One region of the Planococcus sp. TJ-201 genome, then DNA from elsewhere that is predicted to be linked to it. Evidence: riboswitches for the same ligand, from Rfam matches in the RefSeq annotation. Region 1 holds a riboswitch; the other holds the start of a gene.
What was found. A riboswitch is a leader RNA that binds a small molecule or an ion and turns the genes downstream of it on or off. The one in region 1 is predicted to bind preQ1.
Positions count from the first base shown of each region.

Region 2: another riboswitch for preQ1. It lies ahead of queC (7-cyano-7-deazaguanine synthase QueC); the one in region 1 lies ahead of queF (preQ(1) synthase).

Region 1 covers NZ_JBZDOG010000005.1:292,849-309,284, reverse strand. Annotated here, with positions in the region: gene AC4EG4_RS14225 (GNAT family N-acetyltransferase) at 1-553, shown strand, start outside; gene AC4EG4_RS14220 (ABC transporter ATP-binding protein) at 581-2,320, shown strand; gene AC4EG4_RS14215 (MerR family transcriptional regulator) at 2,383-3,144, shown strand; gene AC4EG4_RS14210 (endonuclease/exonuclease/phosphatase family protein) at 3,599-4,438, shown strand; gene AC4EG4_RS14205 (queuosine precursor transporter) at 4,479-5,132, opposite strand; gene queF (preQ(1) synthase) at 5,145-5,639, opposite strand; PreQ1 riboswitch class I at 5,736-5,783, opposite strand; gene AC4EG4_RS14195 (phosphotransferase family protein) at 6,127-7,062, shown strand; gene AC4EG4_RS14190 (TraR/DksA C4-type zinc finger protein) at 7,157-7,684, shown strand; gene AC4EG4_RS14185 (nuclear transport factor 2 family protein) at 7,770-8,132, shown strand; gene AC4EG4_RS14180 (thiol-disulfide oxidoreductase DCC family protein) at 8,189-8,587, shown strand; gene AC4EG4_RS14175 (DUF3238 domain-containing protein) at 8,723-9,916, opposite strand; gene AC4EG4_RS14170 (STAS domain-containing protein) at 10,194-11,054, shown strand; gene AC4EG4_RS14165 (metallophosphoesterase family protein) at 11,106-11,606, opposite strand; gene AC4EG4_RS14160 (hypothetical protein) at 11,759-12,043, shown strand; gene AC4EG4_RS14155 (dihydrofolate reductase family protein) at 12,118-12,648, shown strand; gene AC4EG4_RS14150 (cell wall hydrolase) at 12,898-13,521, shown strand; gene AC4EG4_RS14145 (carbohydrate ABC transporter permease) at 13,624-14,433, opposite strand; gene AC4EG4_RS14140 (carbohydrate ABC transporter permease) at 14,516-15,391, opposite strand; gene AC4EG4_RS14135 (ABC transporter substrate-binding protein) at 15,396-16,436, opposite strand, start outside.
Region 2 covers NZ_JBZDOG010000007.1:94,273-110,708, reverse strand. Annotated here, with positions in the region: gene AC4EG4_RS16370 (DRTGG domain-containing protein) at 1-1,074, opposite strand, end outside; gene AC4EG4_RS16365 (metal-dependent hydrolase) at 1,421-2,101, opposite strand; gene AC4EG4_RS16360 (M24 family metallopeptidase) at 2,326-3,423, shown strand; gene ald (alanine dehydrogenase) at 3,460-4,578, opposite strand; gene AC4EG4_RS16350 (universal stress protein) at 4,834-5,340, shown strand; gene AC4EG4_RS16345 (VOC family protein) at 5,485-5,859, shown strand; gene AC4EG4_RS16340 (NADP-dependent oxidoreductase) at 5,939-6,877, opposite strand; PreQ1 riboswitch class I at 7,031-7,074, shown strand; gene queC (7-cyano-7-deazaguanine synthase QueC) at 7,081-7,746, shown strand; gene queD (6-carboxytetrahydropterin synthase QueD) at 7,743-8,168, shown strand; gene queE (7-carboxy-7-deazaguanine synthase QueE) at 8,165-8,872, shown strand; gene AC4EG4_RS16320 (zinc ribbon domain-containing protein YjdM) at 8,958-9,299, opposite strand; gene AC4EG4_RS16315 (universal stress protein) at 9,397-9,816, opposite strand; gene nhaC (Na+/H+ antiporter NhaC) at 9,960-11,345, opposite strand; gene AC4EG4_RS16305 (RDD family protein) at 11,693-12,214, opposite strand; gene AC4EG4_RS16300 (pentapeptide repeat-containing protein) at 12,239-13,099, opposite strand; gene AC4EG4_RS16295 (hypothetical protein) at 13,229-13,414, opposite strand; gene AC4EG4_RS16290 (class I SAM-dependent methyltransferase) at 13,491-14,414, opposite strand; gene tpx (thiol peroxidase) at 14,469-14,975, opposite strand; gene AC4EG4_RS16280 (RDD family protein) at 15,011-15,589, opposite strand; gene sppA (signal peptide peptidase SppA) at 15,602-16,436, opposite strand, start outside.

The DNA of each region.
Region 1 (16,436 bases):
CAACTTGCCGGAAGTGCCAACTGAACTAAAAACAGCACGTTTGCTGCTGCGGATGCCAATGCCTGGAGATGGCAAAATTGTAAATGAGGCTATCCATGCTTCACTTGATGAGCTAAAGCCTTGGCTGGGATTTGCTCAGCAAGAACCTTCGCCACAAGAAACAGAAATCAATCAGCTGGAATCGCATTTGAGTTTTATGAAAAAGGAAGTTTTGCGCTATTTGATTTTTGATAAAGAGACAGGGCGTTTTATCGGAACTACGGGATTTCACAGTATTGAATGGGACGTGCCGAAAATGGAAATCGGCTATTGGCTGGATTCCAGAGCGACCGGAAAAGGCTACATGGTGGAGGCGGTTTCGGCGTTGAACGACTTGGCATTTGCGACGCTAAAATGCCATCGCCTGGAAATTCAATGCGATGCAGAAAACCTTAAGAGCCGGGCAATTCCTGAAAAGCTGGGGTTTGTTTTGGAAGGGATCCTGAAAAATGATGAGCGGTCGGTGGATGGCAAGCGTTTGACCGATACGTGCATTTATGCCAAATTCGCTTAGTGCGACGCACAGAACAGGAGCTTTAAGATGAAAAAGAAAACCAATGAAACGGGCTTGAAGCCGTTTGTTTCACTGCTATTATCACTGAAGATCCCGAAGTTGGCGCTGGCGATTGGCCTGCTTGCCAGTCTAGTAACGACTTTGGTTGGGCTGGTAGTCCCACTATTGACGAAAAATCTCGTTGATGGATTTTCTCTCGATGCTTTAAGTGCACCATTAATTGCGGGAATCGTCGCCGCTTTTATTGTCCAAGCCATTATCAACGGCATTTCGATTTATTTGCTGAGCATGGTGGGGCAGCGGGTAGTCGCAGGCTTGAGAGAACGGATGTGGGCGAAGTTGATTCGCCTGCGTGTCAGTTATTTCGACCAGCATTCAAGCGGGGAAACGGTAAGCCGGGTCGTTAACGATACCGGAATTGTCCGTAATTTAATCACGGATCACTTTCCATCGTTCGTCACAGGCATCATTTCGATTGTTGGTGCTGTCATCATTTTGGTCATTTTGGATTGGAAAATGACCCTAGTGATGATGTTGGCGGTGCCGCTGACGATTGCGGTAATGATTCCACTCGGACGCCAGATGGCCAAGATTTCACGGAACTTGCAGGATGAGACTGCCCATTTTACGGGCCATGTCCAGCAGACGCTGGGTGAGATCCGTTTAATGAAATCATCAACAGCAGAAACAACAGAAGAAGCTAGAGGGACACAAGGAATCCACAAATTATTCACGCTTGGCATGAAAGAAGCGAAGATTTATGCGTTGATTGCCCCGTTGATGTACTTGGTAGTCATGGTGGTGATTGTGTCGATTATTGGCTATGGCGGAATTCGTGTGGCAAATGGTGAGATGTCGACAGGTTCACTCGTTGCCTTTCTCCTTTACTTATTTCAGATTATTGTTCCGATGGCGACCTTTGCCCGCTTTTTTACAGAACTTCAAAAAGCCAAAGGTGCTACAGAACGGATCATTGGCATACTCGAATTGCCATTGGAAGAACAGCAGCAAAAGCCGGATATGGATATTGCCGGAAACGCATTGCGGCTGGATGGGGTGAGTTTTGCCTACGATCAAGGGGAACCCGTATTAGTGGATGTATCATTCGAAGCGCAGCCGGGAGAAATGATTGCGTTCGCTGGACCGAGCGGCGGTGGAAAAACCACTGTCTTTGGCTTGGTCGAACGATTTTATGAGCCGCTGTCAGGTCAAATAACAATTGGCAACATTCCAATTGCTGAAATTTCAATTGCTTCCTGGCGCGATCAAATCGGCTATGTTTCACAGGAAAGTGCAATGATGGGCGGCACCATCCGAGAAAACTTAACCTATGGCTTGCCGGATGCCGAAACGATTTCTGCTGAAGAGCTTTGGCGGGTGGCACGTATGGCTTATGCGGAAGATTTTATTCGTGGATTTGCTGACGGGCTAGACACAGAAGTTGGAGAGCGCGGCGTAAAACTATCAGGCGGACAGCGTCAGCGCATCGCCATTGCCCGCGCCTTTTTGCGCGATCCCAAAATTTTAATGATGGATGAAGCGACCGCAAGCCTCGACAGCCAGTCAGAAGGCATTGTTCAGCAGGCATTAAGCCGGTTGATGGAAGGGCGCACGACGTTGGTGATCGCTCATAGGCTATCGACAATCGTCGATGCGGACAAAATTGTCTTTATTGAAAAAGGGCATGTGACCGGAATTGGAACGCACCGGGAATTGATAGTTTCCCATTCGCTTTACAGAGAGTTTGCAGAACAGCAATTAACTTGATAAAACCGCTTGACCTTGACGCAACGTTAAGGTGTAAAGTGGGTTTATCAGGAGGTGGAGATGTGGAATACACTGTTCAAAAAATGGGGAACTTGGCTGGCGTCAGCACGCGGACCTTACGTTACTACGATGAAATTGGTTTATTGAAGCCGGCGCGAAAAAGTTCATCAGGCTACCGGATTTATGGCCAGCCGGAAGTGGACAAGCTGCAGCAAATCCTGTTTTACCGCGAACTTGGGCTGGAGCTGGAACAAATTAAAGTGATCGTCAACGACCCTAATTTTGATTATACCCAGGCTTTAGAAGTACACCGGGAAAGACTTCTCGCCAAACGGATGCAATTGGACCTCCTGATTACCAATGTGGAAAAAACCATTTCCACAAAAAAAGGAGAGAGCACCATGGCTGATAAAGAAAAGTTCGAGGGCTTTAAACAAAAACTGGTGGATGACAACGAAGGGCAGTATGGCAGTGAAGTACGCAGCCAATATGGGGACGAATTGGTTGACCAGTCCAACGCCAAGATGTTGAAGATGAGTGAAGAGCAATATTTAGAATTCACACGCCTTGAACAACAGGTATTGGATAGTTTGGCAAATGCTATGAAATCAGGCGATCCATCAAGCAGAGAAGCAATGCGGACGGCTGAGTTGCATCGCCAGTGGCTGAGCTTTACGTGGCCATCCTACAGCAAGGAAGCACATCGTGGACTTGCCGAGATGTATGTAGCTGACGAGCGGTTTGCTGCGTATTACGACAAAGCATATCCAGGAGCAGCACAATTTCTGCGGGACGCAATTGTCATTTATACGCAGCAGGAGTAACGATACAGAAAATGCAGACACACCCGAAATGGGAGGTCTGCATTTTTTTGATCGATTTTAAAAGAAGCAGTGCAAAAGGGGCCGAACGTGCATAAAATCTTGTGAACGTTCACAAATTTTCGCAAGCGTGCATAAATTTTGCTGAGCGTGCATAAATTCAATTGAGCGTGCATAAAATTTCCGGAACGTGCAAAAAACCGTATTACACGACCCGTCTTATGCCCGTCGAATCTACGTGTCTGCCTCTGTTTTTCCTAGTGTCCAGCCTCCAGCAGCCAGATTCTCAGGGTCATAAGCCACTCCAGTTGTGCGGCCGTCTCAACTTTGCCATGTTTACAAATTGTTAACAATTGTTTACGCCCTTGTTATGGTATGTTTCTGCGAGCTTGGTATATACTGAAAGCAATTAAAGCAGCTGCCAACGATTCGTTTTAATCGAAAAGGAGAGGTTTGCATGCACGGGAAGAACAAGAAGGCACCGATTGTAAAAGTCATGTCGTTTAATATTGCTCATGGTTTAGGGATGGATGGAATAGTTGATTTGGAAAAGACCGCTGTAGTTATTGAGGATTCCTGTGCTACCATCATCGCCTTGCAGGAGGTTGACCGTTATTTTTCTGACCGTAGTTCGTTTGTCGACCAAGTAGAATGGCTGAGCGAAAGACTTGGCATGTATGCTGCTTACGGAGCCAATATGAATTTTGCGCCTGAAGATTCGGAACGGCCGAATCGCCAATACGGCAATATGATTTTAAGCAAGTATCCGATCAAGTATGTAGAGAATCATTTGTTGACGCAGGTGCATTGTCCATTTGGCAACAATGAACAGCGTGGAATTTTGGAAACTGTTATTGAAGTCGATGGCATTTACTTGAGTGTCTTCAATACCCACTTAGCATTGAAAGATGAAGAATTGGTTGTCAGTGTAGATGAAATTCTGGACATTACAGGGAAAAGCCATTTTCCGCGAATCATTGCTGGCGATTTTAATGCCTCTTCTTCCAATGTCCATATGCAAAAGCTGAACAAGCATTTCCAGGACGCATTCCTGAAAATGAAAAGAGGGGATGCATACACATATCCATCTCCTTACGTAAACAATGAGACGGCCGAAGTTTTTTGGCCGGCGACGCGAATCGACTATATTTTATCTGACACCGAAGTAGAAGTTGTTCAAGTAGAAGTTATTGAAACATCGGTTTCTGATCATTTGCCGATTGTAGCAGATATGGTCTTGGCTGATGCGAAAGTAAGCGTAAGAGACCGCGTCCAAAAAACGCGTGAAAAGGTCTAAACGGTTGCACTCATCTTTTGAATAACAAAAAACGGAGGCTCTACTCGAGAGCTTCCGTTTTTTTGTGTCCATAAGTCTGCTTGTCAGATAATTGCTCGCGTCTGCATAGCCTGACCAACAAATATACAAATGGTGTATCTGCTGCGGCTACCAGCAGTTTAAAGACATACTGGGTTGCAATCATGCCAAGCAATGCACCGGTTGGCATCGTGCCGTAAAAAGCGATGGTAATAAAAATGCTCGTATCGACGAATTGGCTTGTCATCGTTGAAGCGTTATTGCGCAGCCATAAACGCGATTCACCGTGCCGTTGTTTGAGTCTATGAAAAATGGTGACATCCAAGTTCTGGCTGATGAAATAAGAGACAAGGCTGGCTAAGGTTACCCGGAAACCTGCAGAAAAAATGGTTTCAAAAGATTCTTGGTCTGCGAAAAAGGGGGCGGCTGGCAAGTGGATGGCGAAAAAAATAAATGCCAATGCACAAAGTTGTGTGACAAACCCTGCCGTAACGGTTTGCCGTGCGGCTTCTTTGCCGTATACTTCCGCAATCGTATCGGTAATCGGGAATGTAAAAACGTACACAATGACAGCAGCTGGCAAAACGGCCCATTCATTGATGCTGAACAATTTAACGGCCAAAATGTTTGATAAGATCAACAAGCCGACAAATGCGCCATTTAGATAAAGTAACATCCGCTCTGCCCCTTATCGGTTGGTAATCGTTTCCGGATTCAAGTCGTGATTCATCATCCGGTACGATGCCATTTCTTCGTATTTGGTTCCTGGTTTGCCGTAGTTGGTGTAAGGGTCAATCGACAAACCGCCACGCGGCGTGAATTTCCCCCATACTTCGATATAGCGGGGATCCATCAATTTGATCAAATCATTCATAATGATGTTGACGACGTCTTCATGAAAATCTCCGTGATTACGGAAGCTGAACAAATAAAGCTTCAGTGATTTGCTTTCGACGAGCTTTTTGTCGGGAATAAAGCTCAGGTAAATGGTTGCAAAATCAGGCTGACCTGTTTGCGGACAAAGTGATGTGAATTCCGGACAATTAAATTTCACGAAATAGTCGCGGCTGTGCAAATTGTCGATTGGCTCCAAAATCTCCGGATCGTATTCAAATTTATACTTGGTGTTCTGATTGCCGAGCAATGATAAATGATCGAGTGTATCTTCGTTTCTTCCTGCCATAAAAACGGCCTCCTTTAAATGGCCGGCTTGGAAGAGGGCTATAAAAAACGGACAAAAGAAAAAGCCAAATCGCATGTGGATTTGGCTGAGTTTCGACAATCCATAGTTTTTTATAGAGGGTGAAATGCTATGAACCTCTCCCGTTGCCGGGTTATTTGATTTTCCTTAACTATCGTATAAGACTTGCTATTGGTTGTCAATCCGTGAATTTCAGTAACAAGAGCACAAGGAATATGAGAAAGTGAGAGACTGAATCTAATTGTAACGTGGCCGAATTATACCCGGTCAAAACCTTGCTCTGCCGCTATATGGGAAGGTGAATCCTGTGGTGGCAGTTGTCGAGCAATGCCGGCTTTTAGGGAACTGTGCTTTTTCGCGAAAGGAAAACGGTTGTTTTGCGGTTCATTTGCTTCATTTCTATATTATGGAATCCTTATTTTTTCATGGTACACTAAAACTAAAAGATAGGCAGAAAGGAGCGGCAAGGATGGCTGTACACGAATGGAATGGATTGCCCGCGCAATCACTGGAATGGGTAAAAGCGCAGTTTGGAAATACAGCAGAATTAACGAATGTTAAGCCGCTGAAAGGAGGGACTTCCTCTACTTTATTTGAGTTGGATGTAAAGGAGAGTGGCAAGTCCCTCTCATATGTACTGCGGCTTTTTCATAAAGCAGATTGGTTAGAGAAAGAACCGGATTTAGCCAAGCATGAAGCGGATAGCCTTCAGTTTGCAGAGCAGGCTGGCCTTCTTGTCCCTCATTTACTATCATATGACGAAACCGGTGAAAAGAGCGGCATGCCCGCAGTGTTGATGACCAAAATGTTCGGAACTGTCGTACTGCAACCTTCTAACGATGGAACTTGGCTGGAAGGCTTGGCTGCATCGTTAGCCCGTCTTCACCAAACTGAGCCTGCAGATTTCCCATACAACTATTTTTCGTATAACAATGCGTTTTTATTGGAAAAGCCGACATGGTCCAAAGTGCAGAATGATTGGATGCGTGCGTTTTATATTGTAGCCGGCAGCCGTCCCGAAGCTCTTGAATGCTTTATTCACCGCGATTTCCATCCGGCGAATGTGTTATGGGAAGACGGAAAGATCAGTGCCATTGTGGACTGGGTGAATGCTTGCCGCGGTCCCGCAGGAATTGATGTAGGGCATTGCCGTGTCAACCTGGCCCAAATGTACGGAATTTCAGTCGCCAATGATTTTCTGGCTGCGTATGAACGCCATGCCGGCAGCTCATTTACGTACGATCCGTATTGGGATTTGGTATCATTGACGGATATTCTTGATGGTTCACCTATTGTTTACCCAGGCTGGAAAGTCTTCGGAATGACAGGACTGTCCAACGAGTTGATGCGTCATCGGCTGGATGATTATCTATTAAGCTTATTGGATCGATTTGACGACTTTTAAGCGGCAGGACAGCAACGCCTGACAGATTTCCAGGTTTGATTTCCTTAATAAAGGCAATATAGAAGGTAAGTGAGTTTTTTGAGGAGGAAATTGGATGAAGAACGAACAACTAAAGCAATTGAAAAAACAATTAGAGGATCAGGTGGAATCACTTGAAGTACGTGTTGAACATACAGAAGAGCTCGAGTCGACTGAGCTTTCAAATTACGATAATCATCCTGCAGACAACGCCACCGATCTTTACGATCAGGAACGCGGCATGGCGCTGACTCAGTTTAAACAAGAAGAACTAGAAGATACCAAAATTGCTCTAGCAGCAATTGAAGATGGGACATACGGAACATGTGCTGTATGCGGCAAAGAAATTCCGTTTGAACGATTGGAAGCTCTACCGACTGCGTTAACTTGCATTGACCATGCAGATCAACAGCTGGATCTGGAAAGCCGCCCACCGGAAGAAGATGTGCTGCGTGCCTCTACATCCCAGCCGGTTGAAAAAGAAGATGGTGCGCTCCGTGATGACCAAGACAGCTTTGAGGACGTTGAGGATTTTGGATCATCAGATACTCCGCAAGACCAGCCAGGAGAAGACCCACAAAAGTTCTTTAAAGACGACAAATAAATCGGAATGCCCTTCCTGCCTTATGGCAGGGAGGGCTATTTTTGAAAAATCTATTTCCCGGGAAATACAGGGGAGGAGAATAAAGATGGAAGAACTAACCAAAGCAATCTACGCCCTCGAGTTCAGTCATTTAAAGCCAGAAGTCCGAACTTCGATGGACAAGTTGTCGGAAGTACTGGACAATGAGTTTTTTGAGTTTGGCAGCTCTGGTGGGATCATTAAACGCTCTGATTATGATGAAAATCATCCACTAACTCCAGATCCAATGGAAATAACGCATTTTGCTTTGCATGAATTGGGCCCGGCGGCTGTCCTGACTACCTATCAGCTTTATAACCATAAGACCGAAAAGCTGACAAACCGCAGTTCTATTTGGAAAAAAAGACCGAACGGATGGAAACTGTTTTTCCATCAAGGAACACTTTCAACTGAAGAGGTGTTTCAATAAAGGCAAAAGAGGCTATTAAGATGAGAGAACCATTTTTTTCAAAGGAGGAAACCGATATGGAACATGCCATCGTTTTATTTGATGGAGATTGTAATTTTTGCGATTCAAGCGTTCAGTTTATCATAAACCATGATCCGGCCGGCTATTATCAATTTGCTTCGTTGCAAAGTGATATTGGTCAGGAACTTTCTGAAAAACATAAGGTACCGGATGATGTCGATAGCCTTGTATTGATAAAGGATGGGCAGGCATATGTGAAATCCGAAGGTGCTTTAATGATTTCGAATCATTTGACTGGCCTGTGGAAATTGGCGTATTACCTGAAACCATTCCCGCGTGCACTCCGTGATGGAGCGTATGATGTTGTAGCCAAAAATCGCTACAAAGTGTTTGGCAAGCTGGACAGCTGCATGCTGCCGCCGCCTCACATTCGCAAACGATTTTTAGACAAGTAAATAAGAAAAGCGGCAGTCTCGTTGCAATGTTAATAGACTGAGGAGCGGAAGATTATCCCGCTTTCCATTAAATAAAGCCCGAATCCGGATCTCCGGTTCGGGCTTTATTTATAGATAGAGAAAAATCAAGTTGAATCAGTAAAAGTTGGAGATTCGCCAATAATGGCTGGCAATAGGGTCTGCCATAAAAGCCAGTCCTTCGCTTTCAGTCTGATGAAGATCCATCCATTCGCCGTCATCGCCAAATTTTAAGTACACTTCATGGTTCGGCGATTGGTCATGAATTCCTATAATGTCATAAGTGCCGTCGCGGTAAAAGGCAGCTGATACATTATAATCAATATCAGGTGAAGTAATAATTGGATTTCCAACGGCATGTTTTAGCGTAATGGAAACTTTGTGGCCGGTTTCTTCAAGTTTCTCGAGCTCGATTCCTTCAGCAGAAGCCACATCTGCTTTGCTGAATTTCTTTCGCCAATTATAGCCGATTGTGGGACCCACATCTTTATCATAAACGAAAGAGGATTCTTCATCTTTCAAGTCCACAGTGAAATTAACTTGTGTCCGGTAATGCAACGATTCGGGATCAAACTTTCTGCCATCGCCTTGGAAATAAGGAAAGGGCGATAAGAGATTCGGGTTTTTCAGCACCAAATCGGGCAAGAAAGTTTGATAGCGGAAATGCCAGAGTGGATATATTTTGGGTTTTTCCTCATCAGATAAGAGAGAGTCTAACGAAGCAATTTTTTTGGTCATCCAAAACTTTTCCATTGCGGCTTTTTCCTGCGAAGAATTCCAATTTAAAGCACCAAATATCTTGGCCATTTTGAATTTTTCTACACTAAAATCTTCTTCAGAACGCGCCACAGGTCGTTTACCGCGAATCCAGAAGGTAAACTCTTGATTCATGGGAACTTGGCGGTCCGTATATTGATTGCCTTTAACTGTATCAATCAGTTGGCCATTTCGATAAATATCGAATTCTGAAATGCCGTCGATCTCTCCCCAAGCCAAAGAAATTCTTCCCTTGGAAACAATGGCGGTCAGTACGATTTCTTCCAAGCGATTGATACTGTCCGTTTTCGGATTTTCCGTACCGGTATGAAGCTTGATTTTATCTGTCCATTTGCCAGAAGCATCCAGCCGTTCGATTGTGTAGGTATACAGCTCACCTTTTTTTAAACCTGTGTCCTTAAGCAAATTCTGAGTGCCGGTATAAATGACCTGTTCATCGCGTTTTACTCGGCAAACATCTTCTGAGTCTGTCCATCTAAAGTAAATCATTGTATCAGATTGTTCCAATACAAGAATATCCAGTTCGTTTGTCATTTTGCCACCTCCAAATACTGTTACTCTTCATATACCCTATTCTAAACAATGACGAACCCTTTGCTTCGTACAATATTTGTTACACAAATTAAATGTGATAATAGTGGATTTCACTGTATAATTAATATAGGAATATAGACGTACTTGGCTCGATTTCTTATATTTGTCTTCAAGTGATACAATTTATTGGCTTCCTAATTTTGAGATTAATATTCAATTACTTCATATAGATATCGTAGAAGTTACTCTAAGAGAGTGGGGACTGAAAGTGGAAAAGATGCAAAAGAAACGAAATTTCAGTAACTTTGACGAAGCAGCCGCATATATACTGCAATTGCTGAGCAAACAAATTGGCATCAATTCAATATTCATTGCTAAAAATGATGGCCATACAAATAACATCATTAAAGTCTACAACTCGAGTAAAGAGCTAGTCGAAGAAGGCAGTTCAATGCCCCTTCCTCAGTCTTTTTGCAGTTTAAGCATCAACCATGGACCTTCTGCATTAGTCATAGAGGATGTTTCGGAAAATGAGTTGACCCGTTCTATGGAGATCACTGCAAATTACGGAAACGGAACATTCGTTGGAGTTCCCGTTTACTACAACGATGGCACAGTTTACGGCACTATTTGCGGATTGGATGATCGATACCACAAGCTTTCTGAAGAGCAGCTTACTACTTTCGAAATGATGTCGACCCTATTGACTTATGTACTGGAGCTAGAAAAGGCAAATGAACAAATTCAAACATTGACTGCACCCATCGTTCCGGTAACTAAAGGTGTAGCAATCGTTCCGGTCATTGGCAATATTACAGCGCCGCGGGCACAAATTATTATTGACCATGTGCTTAAAAAATGCAGTGAAGAATCAATGGATTATTTGATTATTGATGTTTCTGGCGTTTTGCAAATAAACTCTGTCGTTGGGGAATACTTGTTGAAGCTCGTAAATATCCTGAAAGTAATCGGTGTAACACCGGTCATCACTGGAATTCAACCTTTCATGGCGTTAAAAGTTCCCCATTTTGCTTCGGCACTGAAAGATGTGTTGATTGAATCCAATTTGGAATCGGCATTAAAGCAACTTGGGTTTGTGCTAATAAAAGAATGCAAAGAAAAACCAGACCTTCGCTGAGAAGGTCTGGTTTTAACTTGATCCCAAAGGAAAACAATAGGTGATTCTTGATTAACTTTCTTTATCGAAAAAAACATGCTTTAATTCCCAAGAATCGCCAATCTCCAGCAGGCCAAAAGAAAATTGGGCTTGTCTGCGCTTATCAGTAGGAGAACCAGGGTTGAACAAAGTCACCCCATCCACCTCCCGCATCACAGGTGTATGGGAATGGCCGAAAACGATGATGTCGACATCGTCATTAGCGAATGTGTCATAAGCCTGCTGTTCAGTGGGTTTCTGTGGGCTATCGCCGTGCACTACCCCAACTTTTAATTCTCCAAATGTGAAAATCTTTTTGCGGCCGAATTTTTCGAGAATGTCCCATGGGTCAACATTTCCGGTGACGCCATCAATTTCTGCATAGGCTGCCAGCTCATGATAGACATCCATCGTCTGCCAATCGCCTGCATGAACGATAAAATCAGCCTCTTGGCACGCCTCCAGCAATTGCTTCGGCAACTTCTTGGCGCGGAATGGAATATGTGTGTCTGAAACAATAACAATCTTCTTCATCTGAACGCCTCCAGTCAAGTTCTTACTTTTCACTTTACCAAATAAATCCCTTCCCGTCGAAATGATTCCCTTAAAGGATATGGATGATTAAATTTCAGAAAAAGGGGAATTGAAGAAGATGACGAAACATGAAGATAACCGGAGGGATACCAATGAAAAAGAACACATCGAAAAAATTTATGTACATGGGAGCTGCAATGGCAGGTAGCATGCTGCTGTTAACTGCTTATAAAAAAAACCAAGCTAACAAAATCTGGGTTTATGAAGACAATGATATGCGAAATAGTGGGGAAGTGGACCATGAAGAAAGCGTCAATGCCGACACGGACGAAGCGGAAGTTGGGTTGACTCAACTGGACTCTGCTTATCGTTCTGAATGGCAGGCAAATGGATTTCCGCAAACACATAAAGAATTGGCAGAATTAGAAAGCAAATAGCAATGTGGTCTCAGTTATATACTGAGGCCTTTTTTGATGGAATGTCAGTAAACGCTTATAAAGGAGGAAAAATCATGGAAGGTGAACGGAAAATTATTTGTTATATTGCAGCCAGTCTCGACGGCTATATCGCAACAAAAGATGACTCGCTTGAATGGCTCTTCAAAGTCGACGGAGAAGGCGATGCCGGTTATGCTGAATTTTTGGAGACCATCGACACGGTAGTTATGGGACGGAGAACTTATGATTGGGTAATCGAAGCGGAAAGCGGTGAGTACCCATACGAGGGCTTGGCCAGTTATGTTTTTACATCTGAGTCTGGTAAAGAGGATCCGTTTGTAACATTTACAAATCAAGACATTTCGAGCTTTGCGAAAGATCTCAAGGCACAACCGGGAAAGAACATTTGGGTGATTGGCGGCAGCAACCTGCTGCATGGTTTTATACAAGAAAATCTGATTGACGAATGGATCATCTCCATTGCACCCACATTAATCGGAAAAGGGATCCCGTTGTTCCAAGAAAACGATGTTGAAATCCCTTTAAAACTCAAGTCAGTAAAGTCATATGGACAATTTGCACAATTGCATTACGAAAGAAAATAAACTCGTTTTCACAAAGGCTGCCAAGTATTGCTCGGCAGCCTTTTGTAGTGCTTGCAATTCTGTAAGCGAAAATGCCTAATTCCAGTAAAGAAATAGCACAATATTTTTGCTTAAAATCAACAAACTATTACTTTTGGTCATTTCATCATCAAAATTTAAGTAGTCCGAGGGATTGAACCCAAACTATTACAATTATATACTGTTAATAAGAATCTTTTGTTGATTCTTGGAATAGAAGGGAGAGAAAGCATGAAGAAATTAAAAGTATTGGTGTTTACCTTATTCACAGTTCTATTCATAGGTTTTTCTCAGCCCTCTGCAGAAGCACATTCTCCAGACTTGCATGAAGGCGTTTCGGGACAAGATGTAACCGAACTTCAGTCAACGCTTAAAAAATTGGGATACTTCAATACAACACCTACCGGCTACTATGGTTCTATCACGAAAAATGCAGTTATTCAGTTTCAGCGTGATTTTAATGTTTCGGACACAGGCTTTACAGGGCCACTGACGCGCGCGAAACTTACGGAAATCGATATGATGGCACGTGTCGTACACGGAGAAGCACGTGGAGAAAGTTACACAGGACAAGTAGCGGTAGCCGCTGTCATCTTGAACCGCATAGACTCTTCTTCGTTTCCAAACAGTACATACAATGTCATTTTCCAAAGCAATGCGTTTACTGCTATAAACGACGGCCAATACAACTTGAAGCCGAATGCTTCAGCATATCAGGCAGTTAAAGCAGCTGTTAAAGGATCCGACCCATCTCAGGGTGCAACGTATTATTATAACCCAAGCGGTGTTACGGATGCATGGATTTTCTCACGCACGACGATTACTAAAATTGGTAAGCACGTGTTTGCAAAATAAGTTCGCGCGTCACCCTGACCATTTCAGGGTGATTTTTTTGAGTGGATAGATAGACAGAAAAAAGGACGGCATTGCTCTTTGATGAGCGATGCCGTCCTTTTTTTAGCCTTTAACTGCACCAGCCGTCATGCCTGCAACGAAATAGCGTTGCAGGAAGACGTACGCGATGACCATGGGCGCTGAAGCAATGATGACGCCTGTAAAGAGCATTGGGTAGTTGGTGGAGTATTCGCCTTGGAACTCCAGTAAAGCGAGTGGCAAAGTTTTGTAAGCATTGTCCGTAATAAACAGCAAGGGATACAGCAAATCGTTCCAATGCATCACAAACAGGAAGATTGCGGTAGCCGATAAGGATGGCAGCGATAACGGAATCGCCACCTTGGAGTAAATTTTCCAATTTCCGGCACCATCTATTGTCGAAGCTTCAAACAATTCCCTTGGCAAAGTCTTCATAAATCCGGTCAAGATGAAGACAGCAATGGGCATGGTGGTGGAGATATTGACAAGAATCAATCCAACTAGGCTGTTGGTCAAGTTAAGGTCGAGCATCAGCGAGTAGAGCGGAATCATACTAACCTGTGCTGGCACCATCATGCCAAGCGTGAACAGGATGAAGATGATATTGCCAATCCAATTATTGAGCCGAATTATGCCGTAGGCAATCAGCGAAGCAAAGAATAGTGTTAACGAAACCGAAAACAAGGTGACGATTGTGCTGTTCATAAAATAACCGGCCATGGTCTGTTCTTGGAAGATGGCTGTATAGTTCTCAAACTGAATTCCAGCTTCGGGCAAGCCGAGTGGATTTATAAACGTTTCCTGAATCGTTTTCATAGAAGTCAGAACGACAATCAGTAAAGGAACTAAAATCAGCAATGCATAGATGAGTAGAGAAAACCTTCTGAAGAACAAGCTTTTGCCCTCCTTTCTTAAAGCTTAAGAACATATAATTGTTCGTTTTTAAAAGTTGTATTGCCAAGTAGCCTTCCTAGGCTTAGTAAGAGATTCGGTCAGAACGTAAAGCTTTAAACTGCAGGAAGGTGATGATGGCAATGATCATCATGAAAATAACTGAGATGGCACTCGCATAGCCAAATTGGTAGTTTCTAAAGGCAATATCGAAAATATAAGTGGCGACAATGTCGGTTGAGTTGTTTGGGCCGCCACCTGTCATGGCAAAGACCAGATCGAATGCTTTGAACGACTGGATGGTGGTATAGGCAATAACGATGGTGGCAGAAGGTGCCAGCAATGGCCACGTCACTGTACGGAAGGTCTGCCATTTGTTGGCACCTTCAATTTTAGCCACTTCGTACAGCTCGTCTGGAATCGCTTGCAGGCCGGCTACGAAAATGATGAGCATCTGTCCGGCATGGAACCAGATTTGTGTCACTGCCAGAGAATAGATCGCAATATCAGCATTGCCAAGCCAGTTTTGAGCCAAAAATCCAAGTCCAACCAATTCCAGTGCCTGGTTCAAAATGCCGAGTGACGGATCGTAAATGAACGACCAGATAAAGGCGACTGAAACAGATGACAAAATAGTTGGGAAAAAATAAAGCGCACGCAAAAAGATTGTGGTTTTGTTATTTTTCAGGACAATCAAGGCAAAAGCCAAAGCAACAAGTGTTTGGAAGACCACCACAACAAGCATGAATTTCAAGTTGTTGCCGATGCTTTTCCGGAAAATTGTATCGCCTGTAAAGGCACGTTCGTAGTTGCTGATTCCGACAAATTGGAAACTTTGGCTGAGGCCGTCCCAATCGGTAAACGAATAAAACAAGGCACTGAGTGTCGGGTAAATAAAGAAAAGCGCATACAGGAGAAGCCCTGGTAAAAAGAATAAGTAGATGGATTTAGAAATTTTCATCTCATTATTCCCTATTTTCGTCTACGAGCTGCTGTGCTTCTTCAGCTGCTGTCATTGGATCTGTTCCACCCAGTACGTTTTCAATAGAACCCAGCACTGCTGCCTCAATTTGTGCATTGGTAATCAGGAATCGCGGCTGGAAACGAGTTGTTCTTTCATCGATCCAATAAGCCGTGTTCTGCAATACTTCTGATTCGTATTCCACATCATTAACCGTCAAATGCTGACCGGTTTCGTTGGCGTATTGGGAAGCGATTTCAGGCTGGCTTAGGAATGTGATAAACTCTTTTGCCTGTTCTTTCTTTTCCGACTGGCTGTTGACAGCCAGCATGAAAGTGGCCGTGTTGATGCCTTCATAGACCGCTTCACTTTCTTCAACGGTGATTGGGGCCATCAAATCAAGTTGAAGATCTGGATTCAGACCAAGCAGAGCAGACATATGATAAGATCCTGTTGCAATCATTGCTGCTTCTTCGTTGGCGACCATCGCCATTGCGGAGTCCTGAGAAGTTCCTAACGCATCATCTTGAATATAGCCTTTTTGTTCAAGCAGCTGGAAGTCCTCTAATGTTTTAACCCACCACTCATTGGTTAATGTTTCTTCCCCGTTTTGAAGTTTTTCAAAAATGTCTTCATCGGGTGCGTTGTTCATCATCATGCTGTTCATAAATTGGTTGGGGCCGATATCTGCTCCAGGAAAGGCGATAGGTGTAATGCCGTTTTCAAGAAGTGTGTCGGCCATTGCCTGAAATTCAGTCCAGCTTTTTGGTACTTCCAAGCCGAGTTCTTCGAACATGCCTTTGTTATAAACCGGCATATTGAAAACCAGTTGATAAGGAAGCGCTAACTGTGCACCGTCTTTTTGTCCGACGCTAATTAATTCTTCGTCAAAATTCGAAACAAAATCTTCCCCACTCAAATCTTCAAACAAACCGGCGCTGGCAATCGCTTCGAATTGTGCACCAGGGAAAGATGTAAAGACATCACCTGTTGAACCGTCCTGCAGCAACCGTTGGCCCGTAGACTGATATTGCTCGGATGGATA
Region 2 (16,436 bases), on a different contig from region 1:
TGTATACGCGCCGTGAGAAATTGAACCATAGGCATTGGTCATTTGTGGTGTGACTCGAAATTCCAATACTAGTTTATCATTGGACTGTTGATGCAGCTGGCTTTTGATGATGTCGTCGATGGTTTCACCCTGCTGCGGCTGACGTTGAGCAGTTTGGATTGCTTTCAATACATCCTGTCTGCTGATGACGCCTTTCAACTTGCCATGATCATCTGCAACTGGCATCAAATCAATGCCTTCCCAAATCATACGATGTCCTGCCGCGGCGACGCTAGTTTGCATAGAGACCGTGATGGGATCTTTGGTCATCACTTTTTCGACGATCTCAGTAGGCGGATGCCCAATCACGTCACGAGAAGTAATGATGCCGACCAATTTATTCGACTGATCGACCACCGGAAAACCGCCGTGTGTCGTTTCTTCATTCAATTCATGATATCTTCTGATTGGTTCTTTTACTTTTAAATACGCTGTCACTTCAAGTGGGATCAAAATATCTTCTATTAGAAGAATTTCTTTTTTGATTAATTGGTCGTAAATGGCCCGATTAATCATCGTTGCCACAGTAAAAGTATCGTAGCTAGTTGAAATAACCGGCAGTTCAAACTCATCTGCCAGCTTCTTCACTCCTTCGGATGCTTCAAATCCCCCTGTTACCAACACGGCTGCACCTGCACGAAGCGCATATTCATGTGCTTTGTAGCGATTGCCGACAATCAGCAAATTGCCTGCTTCTGTATAGCGCATCATGTCTTCAAGCTGCATCGCGCCAATCACGAATTTGTTTAAAGATTTATGCAATCCAGCTCTTCCCCCGAGCACTTGCCCGTCAACGATGTTGACGATTTCTGCATAGGTCAGCCGCTCAATATTTTCTTTCTTTTTGCGTTCAATCCGAATGGTTCCGACACGTTCAATGGTCGACACCAACCGTTTCGTTTCCGCTTCTTTGATAGCCCGGTAAGCAGTCCCTTCACTCACCTGAAGCTCTTTGGCAATGCGCCGCACCGAAATTTTTTCGCCGACGGCCAAGGTCTCTATATAATCCAATATCTGTTCATGTTTAGTCGCCATGATTTCACCCATTCTTTCTGCGTTCATGTACCTAATAGTGTAGCATAATTCAATGAAATGTGGAGGTGGCCGCTCAGTTCCGACAGGCATAAGGCGATCCAGCAGAGTGGTGCTCTATGCCACACTGCTGGATTGACTTATGTCCCGAGGAATTGGCCACCGCAACTGGACAATTAGAAAAGTGGAGGTGGCCTGATGGAAGGTAACCTATGAGCGCGACTTCCTGTCGCAAAGGTTACCATATTCACTTCCTGTGGACCTCCTGTGCATTTGGCAATCGAGTGAAACAGTTGGATAGAAAACAAAAACACCCAAAAAGCCAAGGCTCTCTGGGTGTTGTCCGTAATTATAATTCAATGCCGCCGCCTGGCTGCAGGATGTTGACTTCTGCATTTTTGACCAAGGACTTGAAGTGTTCGGGATCCTGTTTGATGGGTGGGAAAGTATCATAGTGTACGGGAACTACAACTTTAGGGTTTAACAGCTCAACTGCGTAAGCTGCATCTTCCGGCCCCATTGTGAAAAAGTCACCGATTGGCACGAAGGCTACATCAATGTCGTTAAGTTTGCCGAGAATTTCCATATCGCCAAACACTTCGGTATCTCCGGCATGATAAATTGTTTTGCCTTCTGCTTTAAAGAGAATCCCGGCTGGCATGCCGCCATAAATTGCTTCGCCTTCTTCGGTTGTATATGAAGAACTATGGAATGCTTTTGTAAATTTCACTGTGCCAAAATCAAATTCATGTGCACCGCCTAAGTTCATGCCAACTGCATTGACTCCTTGGCTTCCTAAGTAGTTAGCCAGTTCGACTGGTGCAACTACTTGTGCGTTATTGCTTTTTGCCAGTTCAATCGTATCCCCCACGTGATCGTTGTGGGCATGCGTCAAAAGAATGGCATTTGGCTTTTCATCGGCCACTTTCAAATCCGTCAATTCGTTTCCGTTAATGAATGGATCAATTAGGATCGTGAACTCGCCTGTTTTAATTTTTACAACTGAATGTCCGTGATATGAAATGTGCATACTATCCCTCCAATGAGTTTGTTATTGATTGTTGGAAATGTAAAAATGTTCATTTGTAATGATACCGATTTTATTATGGATATTCCACAATCTTGCTCTGTTTCCGACATGCAGGAACACGGCATGATTTCATGAAATACTTGCAAATGGCAGCTAGTAGTTTGATTCGCAGCTGATTTATCCCCTGATTTTTGATATGCTACACATGTGGAGGAGGAGTACATATGACCAAAATCAAGCAATTACAAAATTATTTAAAAGAACAGTCAATTGACGCTGCGTTTATTACCGATCCCTTTAACGTCTTTTATGTCAGCGGTTTCCAAAGCAACCCACACGAACGCCTATTGGGGGTGATGGTATTCACTGAAGCAGAACCTTTCCTGATTTGTCCGAAGATGGAAATGCCGGATGCAAAAAACGCCGGATGGACCGGCGAAATTGTAGGCCACGAAGATACGCAAAATTCGATGAAAATTTTATACAACACCGCGCAATCTCGTGGCATCGAGTTGAAAACCATGGCTATAGAAAAAGCCCATATGACCGTTGACCGCTATGATGCCATCCTTTCGTTTTTTGGTTCACTCGAAATTGTGCAGCTGGATGATCAGTTGAATGCTATGCGCGTCATCAAAGACGAAGCAGAACTTCAGATTTTGCGTGAAGCAGCTGCACTGGCCGATTATGCCATCGAAGTCGCTGCTAAAACAATTAAAGAAGGCATCACTGAAATTGAAGTGATGACAGAAATTGAATTGGCATTAAAAAAACGCGGGGTGACTCATATGTCGTTCGATACGACCGTGTTGACAGGCGACAAAGCCGCTTCGCCTCACGGAAAAACCGGCGACCGAAAACTGCAAAATGGTGACTTGGTGCTATTCGATCTTGGGGTTGTCCACAAAGGCTATTGCTCAGATATCACCCGCACATTGGCGCTCGGTGAACCTGGTGAAGAACAAAAAGCCGTTTATGATATCGTTCTGCAGGCTGAACTGGCTGCACTGAAAGCGGTCAAACCGGGTGTCACGGCAGCTGAGCTGGACCAGATTTCCCGCAAAGTCATTACAGATGCAGGATATGGTGAGTATTTCACACACCGCCTCGGCCATGGCCTTGGCATATCCGTTCACGAATTCCCTTCTATTCACGGAGCCAATCCAATGAAAATGGATAAAGGAATGGTCTTTACACTGGAACCCGGCATTTATGTTCCCGGCAAAGTTGGTGTCCGCATCGAAGATGATGTGGTCGTTACAGAAGACGGCTACGAAGTCTTGACAAAATTTCCAAAGGAACTTCAAATCATTACAAACTAACATCAAAAACGGCGCTGGAATCTTTCCGGCGCCGTTTTATTCCCCTAAAACATCTTCGACTGATTTGTACTCCAGTCCTTGGTCTAAAGCTACAGCCTCATATGTTACATAGCCAGCCAGCGTATTGATGCCTTTTTTTAAGGCATCATTGTCACGTACCGCCTGGACCAACCCTTTATTGGCAATTTGAACTGCATATGGCACCGTGACATTCGTTAAACCAATCGTAGAAGTTCTTGGAACGGCTCCTGGCATATTTGCTACTGCATAGTGGACAACTCCGTACTTTACATATGTCGGTGCATCGTGAGTCGTTACACGGTCGCTGGTCTCAAAAATCCCGCCTTGGTCAATAGCAATATCTACTACAACGGATCCAGGCTTCATGGACTTAATCATGTCTACCGTCACCAGTTTGGGTGCCTTTGCCCCAGGAATCAGCACCGCACCAATAACAAGATCTGCTTTTTTTACAGATTCGGCAATATTCAATGGATTGGATATCAATGTTTGGACATCCTGGCCAAACTGATCGTCCAGTTGGCGCAGGCGGTCCGGATTTAAATCCAGTATCGTAACGTTTGCACCCATTCCAACTGCTATTTTGGCAGCATTGGTCCCCGCAACTCCGGCACCAATCACACACACTTTGCCGCGCCCAACACCCGGAATTCCGCCAAGCAAAATTCCTGCACCGCCGTGTATCTTTTCAAGAAATTGAGCTCCGATCTGCGTAGACATCCGGCCTGCTACTTCGCTCATCGGCGTCAGCAAAGGCAGAGAACCGTTCGACAACTGAACGGTCTCATAAGCAATGCCGGTCACTTTTGCACGCAGCAGCGCTTGCGTCAATTGTTTTTCTGGAGCCAAATGCAAATAAGTGAATAAGATCAGCCCTTCACGAAAATAGCGGTATTCTTCCGGTTCCGGTTCTTTTACTTTCATGACCATTTCCTGCGCCCATGCCTCTTCGGCCGTGGCAGCGATTTTTGCTCCAGCAACTCGGTAATGTTCGTCAGTAAATCCTGAACCAAGTCCAGCTCCCGCCTGAATAAACACAGTGTGATTATACTGTTTTAAATGGACTACACCCGCCGGAGTCATCGCAATTCGGTTTTCATTGTTTTTTACTTCTGTCGGTACACCAATTCGCATCTCGAAACCCTCCTTTTTATCGTTAGTAGGATCCGTTAATTATTTATAAGAATTTTCTGAAATTATTTATATTTTAGCAGAAATTAAAGATTAACGCTCTAAATTGCTACTTTTATACTTGTAAACACGCTGTATATAGGGGGCAATAGTCGTCATTAATTAGACAAAAAATTCACTAAATTAACCTCAATTTAGCAGGAACCTTAAAACTTATAGCGAATTGTTTATAGTGAGAGACAAAAGGAGGAATTTAGGATGACATTAAAGTACAGTCAAATTCTAGTTGCAGTCGACGGTTCCAAAGAAGCAGAATGGGCATTTAAAAAGTCAGTTGGCATCGCCAAGCGGAACCACGCTACATTAAATTTGGTGAACGTCATCGATACCCGGTCATTCGCAGCCATCGAAGCGTACGATCGATCAATTGCTGACCGCGCTCAAAAGTTTGCGGAAGATTTATTGGACGACTACAAAAAAGAAGCTTTAGCTGCCGGTGTTGAAAAAGTGAACATCGTAGTCGATTACGGTTCTCCGAAAACCATGATTTCGCGTGACTTGGCTCAAAAAGTAGAAGCTGACCTTATTATTTGCGGTGCAACCGGATTAAATGCTGTAGAACGCTTCTTAATCGGCAGTGTCTCTGAACACATTGTCCGTTCGGCAAAATGCGATGTTTTGGTTGTACGTACAGAAGATGCTCAGGACGATGCGCCGGATGAATATTATTCTGAAGACAAATCAGGCAAGCCTGAAAACTTTTAACCTGATAAATAAAATGGGTTTGGCATCATAAGCCACAAACAATCTCACTCACACCGAAAGACCATCAGGGCTCTTGCTTGATGGTCTTTTGGGACTTGATTTCGATTAAGCACTAATTCAAATATTACAAAGGAGCTGAAGATCATGATCAGCAAAGTTGGGCAAGTTATGCTGTATGTCAACGACCAAGACGAAGCCTTAAATTTTTGGACAAAAAAACTAGGATTTTCTATAGTGGCTGAAGAAAATACCCACGGAATGAGATGGATTGAACTTGCGCCGTCAGAAGGTGCTGAAACAAGCATTATTCTACATAACAAAGAAGCCGTTGCCAGGATGTCGCCTGGAGTAAATCTAGACACTCCCTCCTTAATGTTTTTCACTGAAAATGCTGAAGAGCTGCACCAAAAATTTTCAGATCAAAGTATCACCGTTGGAGATATTGTGAACATGCCATCAGGCAAAGTGTTTAATTTTGCTGACAGTGAAAACAATTACTTTGCCGTCATGGAAAAGTAAATTCAAGTAGTGTTTAAAAGCACATTTTAAAAGAAGAGGTTTTGGAATGAGTACATTCCAAAACCTCTTCTTTGCTCGATTAAGATTTAATTTTAATGACAATTTTTCCGCGGGCATGATGAGATTCACTTAGTTCATGCGCATCTTTCAATCCCTGCTCCGTAAAATCAAAAACATGGCCAATTGTCGGTTTCAGTTCTCCCGAAACGTATAAGTTTGCCAGCTTTTGCAATTGTTCACCGCTCGGTTCCAACCAAAAATTACTGGCTTTCACACCGTATTCTTCAGCTTTTTCAGCAGAAGGCTGTCCGGCAATTGAAATCAGTTTCCCGCCTTTTTTCAGCACTTTAAAACTTTTGTCTAACACATCTCCACCCATCGTATCCAGTACCGCATCGAAATCTTCCAGCAGTTCGCTGAAGTCTTCTTCACTGTAATTGATTACCCGGTTTGCTCCAAGCGACTTGACCAACTCATCATTTTTGTCGCTTGCTGTTGTTGCTACGTAAGCACCAATGCTATTGGCAATTTGGATGGCCATGCTGCCGACTCCGCCTGCTCCTGCATGAATCAGCACTTTGTCCCCTTTTTTTACTTCTGCAAAGCCTACAAGGCATTGGTAGGCAGTCAATCCAGTCAACGGAATAGCTGCTCCTTCTTCAAAGCTCATGCTTTCTGGCATATGTGCCAAAAGCTCCATTTCAACCGGAACAAACTCTGCATATGTTCCCTGGCGTGTGGTGGCCGGTCTAGCGAATACCCGATCTCCCACACTGTAATGCTTAACGTTTTTGCCAACCTCAGCAATTACCCCTGCTGCGTCCCAACCTAAAATAATCGGAAATTCCCATGGCAGCATTTCCTGCAAATATCCTTCACGCAATTTCCAGTCAATCGGATTGATGGACGTGGCATGGATTTCCACAAGTACTTGGTTTTCATTGATAGCCGGTTTCTCCAGCTCTCTTTCTTTCAGTTGTTCCTTGCCTCCGTAATTGTCGATGACGATTGCTTTCATGTCACATCTCCCCTTCCAATATGTTCAACGAGATTCTTTACAAAATCAGTATACCTTACTAAAAGCAGAAGAGCGCTTTGCAGCACTTGTGCTTTCGGATAGTTCGATTCCAAAGCTGATTGACGCACATTATGGTATTATTAATGCTGTTCGCTTAAAGAGGTTCGCAAACTCCCTCTCTAAAAAACTAAGGAGTGTTTTAGATGAAAAATGAAAAAGCGGTCGTCGTTTTCAGCGGCGGCCAAGACAGCACCACTTGCCTGTTTTGGGCTATGAAAAATTTTAAAGAAGTTGCAACGGTCACATTTGATTACGGCCAGCGCCATTCAGCCGAAATCGAATGTGCCCGAAAAATCGCTGAAGAACTTGGCGTCTCGTTCAAAGTGCTGGATATGACTTTGATCAATCAACTGTCTGCGAATGCGCTGACACGGGACGACATTGAAGTGACCGCCAAGGAAGGCGAATTGCCTTCCACTTTCGTACCGGGCAGAAACTTGCTGTTCTTATCTTTTGCAGCAGTTTATGCAGATGCGATCGGTTCCCGGCATTTGATCACCGGCGTCAGCCAAACCGATTTCAGCGGCTACCCGGACTGCCGTGACACTTTTATCCGTTCCTTAAACGTTACATTGAATTTGGCAATGGACAAGCAGTTTATCATCCATACCCCGTTAATGTGGCTGGATAAAGCCGATGTGTGGGAACTTTCCGATACGCTGGATGCTCTTGATTTTGTCCAAGAAAAAACTTTGACTTGCTACAACGGCATTCCGAGCACTGGGTGCGGCGAATGTCCATCCTGCATATTGCGCAACGAAGGCCTTGCCCGCTACCAGGCGAAAAAATCGGCAGGTGCTGTCGAATGATGCAGCAATTTTACCCAACCACTGCACACGACTTTCAATTCGAGCTCAACAAAGACCTGCATTTTTCTGCCGCGCATTTTATTCCAAGTGAAGATGCAGGAAAATGCCAAGTCATGCATGGCCATACGTATCACCTCAACATTACCATTGCTGGCAATGAGCTTGACGGGACTGGCTTTTTGATTGATTTTAAATTAGTGAAACAACTGATTCATAAAAAATACGACCACAGCGTCTTGAACGACCATCCGGAATTTACGAACAAATTTCCAACCACTGAACTTCTTGCTCAGCAGGTGTGGCAATCCATTCAACAAGTATTGAAAACAAAAAGCAACCAGCCGAATTGCCTGCAAGTGATTGTACGCGAAACGCCGACGAGCTATGTGGTGTTCCGTCCGCGCAAGGAGGAACTGTTATGAAAATCCCTGTCATGGAAATCTTCGGTCCAACGATACAAGGCGAAGGCATGGTCATGGGACAAAAAACCATGTTTGTGCGAACCGCCGGATGCGACTATTCCTGTTCCTGGTGTGATTCAAAATTCACATGGGACGGCACGGGAACCAGTGTTTCCAAACAGCCTGCTGAGATTGTCGAAGAGCTTATCCAAACCGGAGGCGCAGCATTTTCACACGTCACTATTTCAGGTGGCAATCCCGCTCTTCATAAAGGCATTGGCGAATTGGTCGAGCTGTGCCATCAACAAGGTTGGAAAGTGGCCGTTGAAACCCAAGGGTCAATTTGGCAAGACTGGCTGACTAACATCGACGACATCACCTTGTCGCCAAAGCCGCCCAGCTCTGGAATGAAGACGGATTTTGTGAAACTCGATTTGTTTATGGAAAAGCTGCAGCATGCCAACGTCAGTTTGAAGGTTGTGGTGTTTGACCAGCACGATTTTGCCTATGCAGAAGAGCTTCATCAGCGGTATCCAGCGGTTCCATTTTTCTTGCAGACCGGCAACGAAGATACAGCTACAACGGATGATGCCCAGCTGGTTTCCGACTTGCTGCATCGTTATGAGCAATTAATCGATTACCACGTTCGTTCACCTATCATGAACGACGCAAAAGTATTGCCGCAATTGCATACCTTGGTGTGGGGAAATAAACGCGGCGTTTAATCCTTTTGCGGTTCACTCTCTATATCCTAAAAATATAAAGCCCCCGCCTAAACTTTTTATTAAGTTTGGGCAGGGGCTTTTCATTTTATGCTTTTTTTACAAATTCCGATTTCAATTTCATAGCGCCAAAGCCATCTATTTTGCAGTCGATATCGTGGTCGCCTTCGACCAGCCGGATGCTTTTTACTTTCGTACCAATTTTCAAAGTCGATGAACTGCCTTTGACTTTCAGGTCTTTGATGACGGTAACAGCGTCTCCATCTTGCAATGGCGTGCCGTTTGCATCTTTCACAATCTTTTCTTGTTCTGAGCTGTCAGCTTCTGCAAGCGGACTCCATTCATGTGCGCATTCAGGACATACAAGCAAACTGCCGTCTTCGTAAATATATTCAGAATCGCATTTAGGGCAATTAGGTAAAGTTTTCATTTGTTGTTTTCCTCCAAGCGGCCTTTCGACGGCGTATATGCAAATAAGACCAATCTTTTTTATTAGTATACCAGACTCCGTTATAAAGAAGTTCACGTTATTTTACGATCAGTACAGGGCAATTCACTCCATTCACGACTTTGCGGCTAACGCTGCCCAACACCATTTCAGATAACGCATTTAATCCTCTGCTGCCAATGACAACCAGGTCAAAATTTCTTTCGTTTGCCAGTTCAATAATCGCCGGTGCCGGTCGGCCATGCAAAATTTCAGTTTTGTAATAGATTTTTTCGCGTTCAAAGGCCTCTCGGATAGGCTGGGTTTTTTTCTTGCGCGACAGTTCAAATTCTATCGGGCCGCCATCATGAACTTCTTCATTGCTGTCTTCATTAAAATCCGAAACGTAGACAATCGTTACTTCAGCTCCTTTGGCCAACGAGGCCAATTGCGCAGCTTGCGTGCCAGCTCGTATCGAAGTTTCCGAACCGTCTGCAGCCAATAAAATTGATTTGTACATAATATCTACTCCTCGACTGTTTTTTTCCAAGTCGCAGCAGGATAAGAGTCTATATGCAATACTATTCGACTCATCCGATCGATTTCCTCCATTCCTTCAAAAAAGCAGGTGATTAACTGCATCACCTGCTTCTCCCAGCATTTTTATTTTGCTTCTTTATACGTCAAGGTCTTTCCAGTAAAGCCGAACAAGACAGTCAATAATGGCGATAACAGGCAGAAGAATGCGAATGGCAAGTAATCGAGCGTTGAAACGCCGATGACGCCCGTAATAAAGATGCCGCAAACACTCCATGGGACAAGCGGGTTGACCACAGTTCCTGCGTCTTCCATCACACGGCTCAAGTTTTTGCCGGCAAGCCCCACTTTATCGTATGGTTCTTTAAAAGCTTGTCCTGTCAGCAGAATTGACAGATATTGCTCCCCTATCAAGATGTTGATGCCGATCGCCGTTAATGCAGAAGCGGCAATGACAGAAGAGACTTTCTTCAGCAGGCTTTCCACTTTTGCCAGCAGGCATTGCACAATTCCTAACGTGAACAGCAATCCGCCCATGCTAAGCGCAAGCAGCACCAAAGCAACCGTGAACATCATGCTCTCCATTCCCCCACGCGACAGCAAAGAATCGATTTCCTCTATCCCCGTCGAGGAGACATAGCCGCTGAACAAGACTGAAAATAGCTCAGAAGCTGTTGAACTTTGATGCAAAAATGAAATGAGTATTGCAGTCACTGAACTTACTGCCAGCGTAACCAAAGCCGGCATTTTCCTAATCGTCAGCAGAATGAGCACAACCAGCGGAATGATCGTATACCAATGGATCATTCCCGTGGCTAACAACCCCTCTTTAAAAGCTGCAACATCTTGAATGCTTGTACCAGCTGACTCTGGAGAAAGCAGCGCGAACAAAATCAAGGTTATCCCAAATGCAGGAATCGTTGTCCATCCCATGTTGCGGATATGTTCAAAAAGATCCACACCGACAATGGTAGAAGACAAGTTTGTGGTGTCCGACAATGGCGACATTTTATCGCCAAAAAATGCTCCCGACACAATCGCTCCGGCCGTTATAGCCAAAGACAGGTCCATTGCGGTCGCCATGCCGATAAAAGCAACGCCGATGGTCGCAACAGTCGTTAGGGAACTGCCAATTGATAAACCAATTAATGATGTCACGATAAAAACAATGGCGTAGAAAAAGGCCATGGAAATGAGCGTAAATCCTGTGTAAATAAGTGTCGGAATGGTCCCGCTGATCATCCAACTGCTGATGAGTATGCCGATGAAGAAAAACAGGAAGACAGCACTCATGCCCGCACCTGCTCCTTCCACCAGCCCCTTTTCCATCTTCCGGTAAGAGACTTTTTTTATGGCTCCGTAAACGAACAAGAGCAAAATCGAAAACAAGATAGGAATATGCGGAACCGATTCAAAGCTGATGATGCTGACACTGATTACCAGAAAAATAAGAGCAGTTAAAATTAGGGCTTCCAGGAATCTGGGTGTGATGACTGACTTAATATTGTGCATAGCAAACTCTCCTTTTCTCTATAAAAAAAGAGAAAACCTCCTGTCCCCATAAAGGGACGAAGGTTTTCTCCGCGTTACCACCCAATTTAATGCTTTGTCTATACAAAGCATTCACTCTTTTTCGAAACGATCAAAGCTGATGGCGTATTTCATCCAATTTGCTGCCTGAATTCACACCTGCCATCCAGTCTCTTGCTGCTGCGCACAAATTGGTTACTAAACCATCGATCGAGATATTTATTAAATAAATGGACAAACTATATTTGTTTCTTTAGTTCAAGATCTAACTCTTTTTAAAAGTATATTGAAATAGATTCTACCAGTTCTTCTCGGCAAGTCAATAGTTTTCAAAGAAAATTTGATTTTACTACATAGGTTTTTGCTAAGCGGTCATAAAGGGACTGCTTGTCCTTTGTAAAAATAGCCATCAGAATATAAAGTAAGATCAAAACATAGACCAATCCCCCTATCAAATAATCTCCCAGCAACACTTCGCCATCTCCCAAGTAAATCATCCGGTAAGCCATAAAATGGGACAGCTCCCAAGGCAAAAACTTCAATGCCGTCCGAAAAGTCGAACGATAAATGGAAATAGGCTGCTCCTGCTTATCCACAACGCAAAGCTGCATTTTCCGTTTGCCGACCGTTTGCCTGCCCATTGTTGAATCCAAAATGATGAAGTAAAGGGAAACGGGCAGCGTCAACATGAGAAAGCCAGCAAGCTGAGCCGTCATCCGAGAAGCCTGAAACCAGTCTTGTATTGAAGGCATCACAAATAGGGAAAAAACTAGCAGCACTGCCAGATAAGCAAAAATCAACAGGTAGTCGATTGCAAAAGCTTTTAAACGAAGCCAAAAGCCGGCATACATCCAACTCCTCCTCTTCTCTTCAAATCATCGCATTTCACTCCAGTGAGCGGGCACAGACAATAAACTCGGTATTTTCGTGCAGGCGTTTCCTCTTGCAGAGTTCAACTGCATTTGCGTCAAATAAAGACTGCCCTTTAAATTTGCTCCCGACAAATCTGCATTTCGCAGATCTGCTCCGATAAAATCCGAGTTTCTTAAATCTGTATTGCCCAAATCCGCCCCAATCAAGTAGGCGCCTCTAAACAACGAGCCTCTCATGTCTCTTTCTTGCAGTTTTGCCTCAATTAAATCTGCTCCCTGGTAATTGCGTCCTTTTTTCCGGTTCATCTCTTTATTGTATCGGCCTGATTCAAGTCTAACGCTATCACTAACCTGTACCAGCATATTTTTAACATGCCGGCGATGATGAGGCAAATCTGTCGATAAAAGACTTTCAGCAGGGGCTAGAGTAAGTTGCTCAATCACTTGTCTGCTTTGGTGCAGATCCTCTTCTAATTCCCCTCTGCCGCAGCGCTCAATAGCTTGCGTTAAGTAAAAGATCATTTCCTGAAGCTGCTGCATGACCGGCAATACTTGAAACATTTGGTGAGCTGAATCTGGATCGTCTTTCCAGCTCACTCCACCAAAAGTCTGCTGAGAAACTTTTTGTCCCGCACCCAGACAGTCGAATACTGTACATCCGCTATAGCCCGAGAGTTTTAAGTTCCGGTGAATTCCACATTTGAAGTCTGATGTTAAGTTTCGGCATGGTACACCTCCTGCCTTGTCAACTGGAAAATCTGCAGAAGCAGTAAAACCCAGTGCGACACAGCAAAGAGCAAAACAATTTTCGCAATCCGCTCGAAAGACATCAGCACCATAGGCATCTTGAAAATTTGTCTGCATAGCATTCCTTCTCCTTTTAAATTAGTTGAGAAAGCGATTTAAATCAGTATACTTTTTTTTGCACAAAGAAAAAAGGCAGGGAATCGATCTCCCTGCCTTTTCAACATTCTTCCGTATGTCGATACTTTTTTACGTACCCATTTTGCGGCGGTTATTGCTGACTTTCTTTGATTGCTGGCTCTTCATCTTTTTGGTCGACAGTGAAGCATTGCCGCCTGACTGCTTGTCTCCAGCTTGATTTTTCTTAGCTTCCAGTTGGCGTTTTACGGCTTCCTGCAAACTGACTTTTTTTGGTGCTTCGTTTGACTCGGTCATTGCGCATCCCTCTTTTCATCAAAAAATGGTGCATCTGGATGTTTTTATAACTTCAGTATAGCATAAATCCGCTGCTTTATTCTTTGTTTTCTTTAAACCATCCGGTAACTTGTGAAAAGAATTTTGACATTGATTCCGGCTTTGACATATTCGGCACACGTGCCAATAACACTTCTTTCGGCGCTTTGACACCTTCTTGTTTTTTCTGCAAGACCAAGATTCCCTTCGCATGAGCCGAATTTTTAAACAGGCTCTCCGGCAATTCCATTACCGATTGGATATGGGCATGTTTCTTTAGAAAACTGTGCAATTGGCTCGCTTGTGCAGATTCAAACAACGCTTTAGGGACAATAAAAAACAAATAACCGCCTTCAGCCGTGTGTTTTAACGATTGCTCGATAAACAAATGGTGGGCAAAAGACATTCCTTCATCCGCTTTCAATTCGTAGGTGGCTGCTGTTTCTTCGTCCGGGTAGTACCCTACCGGCAAATCTGAAACAACAACATCAACCGGATCGATCAATAAGGGCTGCAGAGCGTCCTGCAGATAGAACGTAATCGGCTGTTCCACCAGGTTGCCAGCGTTTGAAGCCAGGCGAATCAACAAATCATCCAGCTCCACGCCCGCTCCCGTTAATCGACCATCCAAATAGTTCATGACCGTCAATAGCAAGTTGCCGGTTCCGACAGCCGGATCCAAGATGACGGCTTGTTCTTTTTTGACAAACAGCTCTACCAGATACCCCACTAATAAGCCAAGCGCATCCGGCGTCATTTGGTGATGCGGCTGGACATGCTCTTTCATGCCTTTCAATACCGCCAGTTGAAGCGCTTTGCGAATATCTTCTTTGCTGGATCCCTCTTCTGGCTTAATGACTCCATCCAGCCAATTTTCCGTTGTTGTCAACAAGCTTTCCAAGTAAGCATTTTCCTGCTCTTGCTGGATTTTTGTCGTGTGGTTATCAATAAAATAAAACGTTTTTTCCATGGTTGAATTCATGCGTTCGCCGTCCTCAATAAGGAAACCCACTCTTTTGAGTGGGTTTCCTTTGTATTAGTTTGTTAACTTTCTTACTGCGTCTAACGCTTTGTCGTAATCGGGATGATCCGTTCCTTCAGGGACATATTCCACATAGGCGACTTTGTCATGTTGATCAATGACGAAAATCGAGCGGGCCAGAAGCCGAAGTTCCTTCATCGTCACTCCGTATGCTTCACCAAATGAAAGATCCCGGTGATCCGATAACGTCGTAAGTGCATCAACTTTGTTGATTTCCGTCCAGCGTTTTTGCGCAAATGGCAAATCGGCTGAAACGGTCAGGACCGCTACATGATCGCCTAACGCCGCTGCTTCATCGCTGAAGCGCTTTGTCTGATCTGAGCAGACGCCGGTATCCAATGATGGAACCACACTGATCAGCCGAATTTTTCCAGCAGTATCCTGCAATGTCACCGGATTCAAGTCCGTCCATAAGACCGAAAAATCTGGAGCCTGATCTCCCACTTTTACTTCTTTATTGGGTAAAGTAACAGGGTTTTTCTTGAATGTAATTTGTACCAATCAAAACGCCTCCCTTTCATTGTCTCTTCATCATACTAAAAGGCGCGGGTTTCTTGCAACCCAGACCCATCTTGGCGTTTTTTCTGAACCAACTTGTTTTTTCTGAAAGAGTCCTCGTGCACCACTGTCGTATCTGCAATATAGTCATGAACCCCTTGCTTTAACGGCGTAAATCCGACAATCCAGTAAAGCGGCAGGATCGTCACTGAAATAAATCGGCCGATCCATTCCCGGAAAAACAGAGTTGTCCAAGACAAATCATCCGATTTCAAAGATACTACCCGGATGCCCATGATCATTTTCCCAACAGTTTGTCTGAAAAACTTAGTCATTAGCACAAAATAGCCATAGAAAACGACAGCTGATAAAATGGCATACGGTGCATACCAAGGGATGCCGCTTGTTTCAAGACCGAGAAGCGCAAAGACCGGCTTGACCAAAATGGATGTCAGCCCTGCGATAACCAAAAGGTCGATTAAATATGCCCAAAAACGCACCCAAAAACCGGCAGGCTTCCGTTCATAGAAAAGAACTTCTTCGTAGCTCGGCGTGTCGGGACGCTGTGATTGGACTTGCACTTTTTCTGCTGTTTCATTCGTTTCGTGGTCTGTCATCATGGTCCCTCCTTATTTATCACCGTATAAATACATCATACGCGGAGAACTGTATTCGGTAAGCATTTTTGTAATCATCTGTGTTTCTACATCATTGCCAAAGAATGAACCCACTTTCATCGACAATAATGAGCCCCATCCTTCTGAAGCCCCATATTGGAATACTTCTGCATTGCCCAGATCAAAATCAGCTTTGACTTGATCAATAACGTCTTCTTCAAATCCGAAATCATCGGCTAAGTTGACTTCAACAGCTTGGCGGCCATTCATGACACGACCATCTGCAACAGCTCTAACTTCGTCTTCAGTCATGCCCCGGCCTTCTTCAATGACATCAACAAACGATTCATATGAATCATCCAGCATCTCTTGAAGAAGTGCACGTTCATCATCTGTCATGTCGCGGGTTGCACTCATAATATCCTTGTACGGACCCGACTTGATGGTAACGAAGTCTACACCGTAACGCTCTGCCAGTTCGCCATAATTGACGCTTTGCATGATAACCCCGATAGAACCGGTCAAGGTTTCTTCGTTGACAAAGATTTTATCTGCGGGTGCAGCAATGTAATACCCGCCTGAAGCCGCTGTTGCTCCCATAGAAACGTAAAACGGTTTTTGGGTTTCTTCCTGGATTTCAGTGATTTTGTCGTAAATTTCAGCTGATTCCACTACTCCGCCACCCGGTGAATTTACCGTAAGCACGACAGCTTTAACTGAGTCATCCTCTTTAACATTTTCCAATTGTTCCATAAAGAACGAATGGTTATAGCCGGCTGCTCCAAACAAAGGCGATGCCTCTCCCGTGTCTTGGATTACCCCGTCAACATTCAAAACTGCCACACGG